DNA from 2 places in the Thiopseudomonas sp. SA1F2-1K genome. Region 2 is predicted to be linked to the other one. Evidence: predicted binding sites of a transcription regulator. Region 2 holds the regulator's gene; the other holds the start of a gene.

Region 1 (3,415 bases), 480 kb from region 2:
AGCGCAGGCATTAAGCGGCGTAAACGGCGTAGCGTGAAAGCCTTGTAATTAATAGTGCCTGTGCTTTTGTTTTCTGCCATAAGCAAACGCGTAATTAAAAACCCAGATAACACCAAAAACACATCCACGGCCATATAACCGCCCGATATCATTGGTGCTTTTGCGTGATACAGCACAATCAACCAAGCCGCCAACGCACGCAAGCCATCTAAGCTTGGTAAATACGTTGGCAAAACTTGCGTTGGCTTATTCATAATGCGCCGCCAAAAGCTCATACATGGCATCGAGCATGTTATCTGAAGCACTGCCTTTGGGGGCTGAGCCATTGCCTAGCCATACGAATACACCGCCATGCTCATCAAATATTAACGATGAGGATGCACCGAACACATAGCCTTGTTGCACTTGCACCAGTAAGTCACTGCCTTGTTTACGGTACGGAAATAAGGCATAGCCATAGCAAGCGCGCTTTTTGCTTAGGTCGCACTTTTGTGGCCATACGTGCTCGGTAGCGGTGAGTGTATTGTTTTGGCGTTGAGCGGCAATCCATTCAATTAGCCCTAATGCAGTGCCAGACAACCCTGCCGAAGAGGCTAACGCTGGGAAATCCATGTATTCGTAATAATTTTCACTGTAAAACCCAGTATGGCGAAAATCATATTGCACTTCATCGGGCAAATAGGGGCCTACTATAAACTGCATATCAAAGTTGCTGATGCCCAGTGTGTTTTCTAATACCTCGGTAAAAGGTACATCGGTGAGTTGTTCGAGCACCAAGCCAAGCAAGCAATACGTTAAGTTGGAATAGCCATAATCTGTGCCTGGATCAAAATCGAGTGTAAATTTTTCAAGCTGTTCCATATCGCCAGGGCACCACGGCGTTACGGCGTGGCGCGTCATAGGGTCATAGGAACGCAGCCTATCAAGGCCTGCGCTATGGGTAAGTAATTGCTCAATGGTGACCTCTGCCCAGCGTGAATCTTGAGCGTTCTTCGCTTCGGGGATGAACTGAGATAAAGGTGTGTCAAGTGGCAGTGCTTGCTCTGCCATTAAAGTGAGCACGGCTTGTGCGGTAAACAGCTTGGTTAAACTAGCGTAACGGTAGCGAGCCTTGAGGCTGGGGGTTTCACCGCGAGGGGCACTAGCACAGGCAGACATTTCACCATTCGGTGATAAATAAGCCACTTGTGAGGCTAAAGAGCCTTGTTCGCGCCCTGCTTGTAAAACTTGTTTTAGCAATTTTTCTTTAGAGCCATGGCAATGCTCATTATTAGAGGCAAGTAAACTTTCTAAAAGATAAAACTGGCGACTAATCCAAGTGCCATCCTGGGCTGAGTGATGCACAATCCAAAGCCCGAATGAACAAGCTATTACCAGAATGCCGTAGAAACATACTCGTATCATTTTTATTCGCTTAGCTTAATTATAATTTTCAAAACAAAAACGCCCTGAAAAATCAGGGCGTTTTGTAAAACGCATTACTGCTTTCAAGCTAAATTAGTCACCAGTAGCAGGAGCAGCTGCAGCAGTGCATCCTGCAGGTGCAAACTTTTCAGATACAGTTGTACCGCAAGTCCATACAGCATCCTTATCACGCGTCCAGGTTAGTTTTTTAGTTGCAATAGCTTGGGCTGCATTATTACCAAAGGTAGCCTCAATCGTTGTATTAGCATCAGCACTTGCTGCCCAGCTTACAACTAAGCCGCTTTGACCAGTACCGCTACCTTCAGTACCGCTACCATTACCGCTACCTTCATCGCTACCTGCGATTAAATTACTTTTAGTCCATCCTAGCTCACAATCATCACCTGTTTTGCCATCTAGCAAGCAAGCTTCAACTGCTGTACGAAGACTACCCGTCTCACTCATCACACGGCTAACCTGTGACTTAGCAATATAGTTCTGGTACTGAGGAATCGCTACCGCGGCCAAAATACCGATGATCGCTACTACGATCATTAATTCAATAAGGGTAAAACCCTTTTGCATTTGTGCTTTCATGTGAAAACTCCATTTAGGTTAAAAAATCAGACTCGAATGAATCTGTTGCTAAAAGTATAAGCAAGCTTTGTGCCAACTTTCAAATAGTATTTTTATTTACCACTAAAGACTTGGCTTGTACGCCCTGTGGTGCTTAGGCTTAGGGGGCATATTAGCCACTATTTTTTACCCGGTTTTTGTCTTGTATCAGCTAATGATTAACTAATCTAACAATAAAATAAGCTGGCAAAAAAAAGTAATAACTGACGCTAAATGTCAGTTATCGAACAAAATGGCTTGGATTAAAGGCAAGCTTACATAAGCTAAAGTAAGCACGACAGTGACCCACCGCAAAACTCTGCGTTAAATGTTTGGCATGCTGCGGGCAGCCTAGTAAGATGCGGCTTTATTCTTTTACGCAAACAGTGGTACAGGTAGCTAAATGGATGCACCCATTAAATTAGTTGGGCTGGCACGGCAAATTGTTGATGCAGGCTTGGCCGAGCACAATAAAGTGGCTAAAGCAGTGGCCGATGCCAAGTTGGCTGGCCAGCCGGTTATTGCTTGGCTGGTTCAGCATAAATTGGTTAAAGCCAAAGCTGTGATGGAGCTAGCCGCCGATCAGTTTGGCGTGGCCTACTTTGACCTAAATAGTTTTAACGAAAAACTACTTAACAAAGAGCTGCTTAGCGAAAAAACTGCCCGTAAACACCGGGTATTGCCTTTGGCTAAAAAAGGCCATTTATTGTATGTGGGGCTAGCCGACCCTGGGGATCAGGCGGCCCTTAATGAAATTAAATTTACCACCGGGCTAGCGGTAGAAGCGGTACTGGTGGAGCAAGATAAGCTAGATCGGGCCCTAGATAAACTTTACGACAGTCTAGCGGACAGCCTAGGTGGGCTAGATGGCGAAGCCCTTGAAGGATTAGAGACTGAGTCAGACCAAGCCACTGAAAAAGAGCAAGCCACCGATGCCGCCGATGAAGCACCGATTGTGCGCTTTGTTAATAGCATGTTATTACGGGCGATTAAAATGGGTTCTTCGGATTTGCACTTTGAACCCTACGAGCACAGCTACCGGGTGCGTTTTCGTACCGATGGGGTGTTGCACGAGGTGACCAAGCAGCCGGTTAGTGTTCGCGACCGAATTTCCGCACGGTTGAAGGTGATGGCCAGTATGGATATCTCCGAGCGGCGCAAACCCCAAGATGGCCGGATTAAGTTAAAATTATCGCCCACTAAATCTATCGACTTTCGGGTAAATACCTTGCCCACCTTGTGGGGGGAAAAAATTGTCCTGCGGATTTTAGACTCCGACAGTGCCAAATTAGGTATTGATTCTCTGGGTTACGAGCCTGAACAAAAAGCCTTGTATTTAGAAGCCCTAGAACAACCCCAAGGCATGATTTTAGTTACCGGCCCCACTGGTTCGGGT
Region 2 (3,415 bases):
ATCGACCGTGCCGCGTGAAACGCCAGCAGCACCGCACTTGGGGCACGGCTCAGGTGCTTTGGTGAAACGGCATTCGATGACGGCGCGTTCTGCACAAAGATGTTGTCCAGTGGCAGTCAGGCCGAGGATATTTAGTTGGCAAAAGCTGGAAAGGTCTGGGCTGGAAAAGGTAAGATTGCTCATGTCGGGGGCTTGGTTTTTGTTGGTGTAGGAGCTTACATTTTCCAAGTTCCCCGGCACCTTTTCCAGCCGGTCAGATTTTTTCCACACCCTCAAATGCGAAGAGCCCCATTAACTCCCGTTTTATTGTCATTGCCGGTGTTGTAATGCATCAGCACTTTACCAATGTCATGCATAAGCCACCGATAAACACACAATCCTGAGCGCGCTTTGGCAAGTTGTATTGAACAGCCATCATTAATCGAAATACGGTGACTCTTCTTTATAAAGAAACCGCGCAGCGTATTGAGCTCGATGCTCTCGACAAGCTATGCAAGCTATTTCAATGTGAGTTCAGTGATTGGTTGGAGTACTTACCAGTCAAGACAGAATAGGCGGGAAATGGCCAAGGATGGCACAGTAATATGTAGGAAAAATAAGATTTTAGATGGTGTAAAAAAAGACTTAAGGTCGTTTTTACTGAGTTAGTAAAATTTGGTATGAGCGATTTGTCACACATACGTCACAGAAGTATCACAGAGGTTTTTTAGGCGGTTTTTAAGGCAGGAATCGCAGGCATAAAAAAAGCCCTAACTTATTGAAAGTTAGGGCTTTAGTATCTGGTTGCGGGAGCCAGATTTGAACTGACGACCTTCGGGTTATGAGCCCGACGAGCTACCAAGCTGCTCCATCCCGCGAGAGCCATTATACACAGGTAAATCACTAACGCAAACTTTATTTTAAATTCTCTTAATTATCAAACACTTAAACAGAAAAATAGGTATTTTGCTCTGAGTTGCCAAACACAAGAAACAAGACAATAAAACTAGCGCACAGCTTACAACCGGCGCTTTGCTTTAAAAGCGCTAAAGGTAGTATTGTTTAGGCATGTATCTTGCTTAAGCTAATGGCTACTTTAATCGGATTCTGTACTCATGAAAGCTTCGCTCACTCTTTCTACTTCTCAACAACTAGCGCTCACGCCCCAGCTGCAACAAGCGATCCGTTTATTGCAAATGTCCTCACTGGATTTGCAGCAAGAGATTCAAGATGCGCTAGAAAGCAATGCCCTACTCGAGTCGGTGGATGAGCATGAAGAGTTCTCTTTTCAAGAACAGGCCTTAGACACTTCCTCGCCGGCAGAAAAAACCACCAACCAACAAGAACCAGACAGTCTCCATACGGATCACTCCGAGACCCAAGAGTGGGAAGAAAAAATTCCAACCGAACTGGCCCTTGATACCAGCTGGGACGATGTTTACCAAACCAGCGCCAGCCATTTACCAAGTACGAGCGATGAAGACTGGGACTATGGGGCTAATACAGCCTCTGACACCAGTTTAAAAGACCACTTACTGTGGCAACTGAACTTACTTAAGCTATCTAATAAGCAGCAAGTAGCCGCCCTCGCCTTAATCGATAACCTTAACGAGGCGGGTTACTTTATTGATAGCTGGGAGCAGTTACTGCAACAACTGCAGCACCAACTCACTGACCTTAGTCAGAGTGAAGCCGAATCATTATTGCAACAGCTGCAGTTGTTTGAACCTGTAGGGGTATTTGCGCGAAGTTTAGGCGAGTGTCTGAGCTTGCAGTTAGCTCAGCTTCCCGAAACCACTCCGTGGCTTGCTCAAGCCCAGTTACTCTGCAGTAAGTACCTAAACTATCTAGGCGAAAAAGACTTATCTCCTCTGCTTCGGCGCATGCGGATTAATCAAGAGCAGCTCAGCCAAATTGTTAATCTGCTAAAAACACTCGATCCTAAGCCTGGCTTGCAGTATGAAACCGCTAGCACTGAATATATCGTGCCTGATTTGATTTTGAGCAAAGTACAAGATCGCTGGCAAGTTGAACTCAACCCCAATAGCTTACCGCGGATTCGGCTGAGTCAACCTTCAAGTCTAGCGCCAGGCAACACAGGGCAAGGCTTTGTTAATCAGCAATTGCAAGAAGCCCGCTGGTTTATCCGCAGTTTACAAAACCGTGGCGAAACGCTTCTTAAAGTAGCCAACGCGATTTTAGAGTTTCAATATGATTTTTTTGAGCGTGGCGCGCAATATATGAAGCCTCTGGTATTAGCCGATGTGGCCGAGGTGCTAGAGATGCACGAATCCACCATTTCGCGTGCCACCGCACAAAAATATATGCATACTCCATTTGGGGTTTATGAGTTGAAGTACTTTTTCTCCAGCCATGTCAACAACCTTGATGGAGAAGACTCTTCCTCAATTGCAATCAAAGCCAAAATTCAAGCACTGATTAAGCAAGAAGATCCCAAAAAACCCTTAAGTGACAGCAAGTTAGCAAACCTTCTAGAAGCTGAAGGAATTAATGTCGCACGGCGTACTGTGGCTAAATACCGCGAAAGCCTAGACATCCCTTCGTCTAGTGACCGAAAGCAACGCTTTTAACCCCACAACAGGTTAATTTAGAGTACAGTAAAGCAACATAGAAATTAAAAAGAGTGTAATAACTACGAGGTCTAGCCTCTAGACCTCTTTCTAAGAGCAAAAAGGAGAGTCCTATGCAAGTTAATATTTCTGGTCATCAGTTAGACGTAACCGAAGCGATGAAAAACTATGTAAACGATAAATTTGCCAAGCTTGAGCGACACTCTGATAAAATCACCAGCGCTCGTGTTGTTATGAGTGTTGAAAAACTAAAGCAAAAAATCGACGCCACTATTTTAATTGCTGGCGGCGAAGTGGTTGCTAACTCAGAGCACGAGGATATGTATGCAGCTATCGATCTCTTGGTCGATAAGCTAGACCGTCAACTGATTAAGCACAAAGAAAAGTTACTTGATCGCAATAAAGGTGCAGTTGAGCACTAACCTCACATGATCCGATTAGAACAAATCCTGACCCCCAGCCGTTGCCAAGTCAACGCGCTGGGTGGCAGCAAAAAACGTGTCCTTGAACAAATTGCTGCCTTAATCGTAAGCGACTGTCCTCAACTTGATGAAGACACCCTCTACGAAAACTTAATTGCCAGAGAGCGCCTAGGCTCTACCGGCTTTGGCGATGGCATTGCTATCCCCCACTGCCGCATGGAAGGCTGCAGCACCCCGATCAGCGCCCTACTGCAACTAGAAACAGCAGTCGATTTTGACGCGATTGACGGTGAACCGGTGGACTTATTCTTTGTCTTACTGGTTCCTGACGATGCAACTGATCAACACCTTGAGCTGTTACGCCAAGTGGCTCAACTCTTAAATCAGCCCGAAGTCTGCGAGCAACTGCGCTCCGCTTCCAGC

What was found. The regulator sigma-54, encoded in region 2, starts transcription at its own class of promoters, with help from an activator protein. The targets are predictions, from matches to a motif close to ANTGGCATNNANNTTGCTNT.
Region 1: AC2T15_RS01130 (pilin) is a predicted target of sigma-54. The motif match lies at 2,059-2,078, and genes of this name have one in related genera.

Annotation. Positions count from the first base shown of each region.
Region 1 covers NZ_CM172014.1:221,943-225,357, forward strand. The annotation lists gene AC2T15_RS01120 (acyltransferase family protein) at 1-254, opposite strand, end outside; gene AC2T15_RS01125 (serine hydrolase domain-containing protein) at 247-1,404, opposite strand; gene AC2T15_RS01130 (pilin) at 1,498-2,001, opposite strand; gene pilB (type IV-A pilus assembly ATPase PilB) at 2,423-3,415, shown strand, end outside.
Region 2 covers NZ_CM172014.1:704,837-708,251, reverse strand. The annotation lists gene AC2T15_RS03370 (ISL3 family transposase) at 1-183, opposite strand, end outside; gene AC2T15_RS03365 (helix-turn-helix domain-containing protein) at 414-554, shown strand; tRNA gene AC2T15_RS03360 (tRNA-Met) at 781-857, opposite strand; gene AC2T15_RS03355 (RNA polymerase factor sigma-54) at 1,095-2,570, shown strand; gene hpf (ribosome hibernation-promoting factor, HPF/YfiA family) at 2,684-2,992, shown strand; gene ptsN (PTS IIA-like nitrogen regulatory protein PtsN) at 2,999-3,415, shown strand, end outside.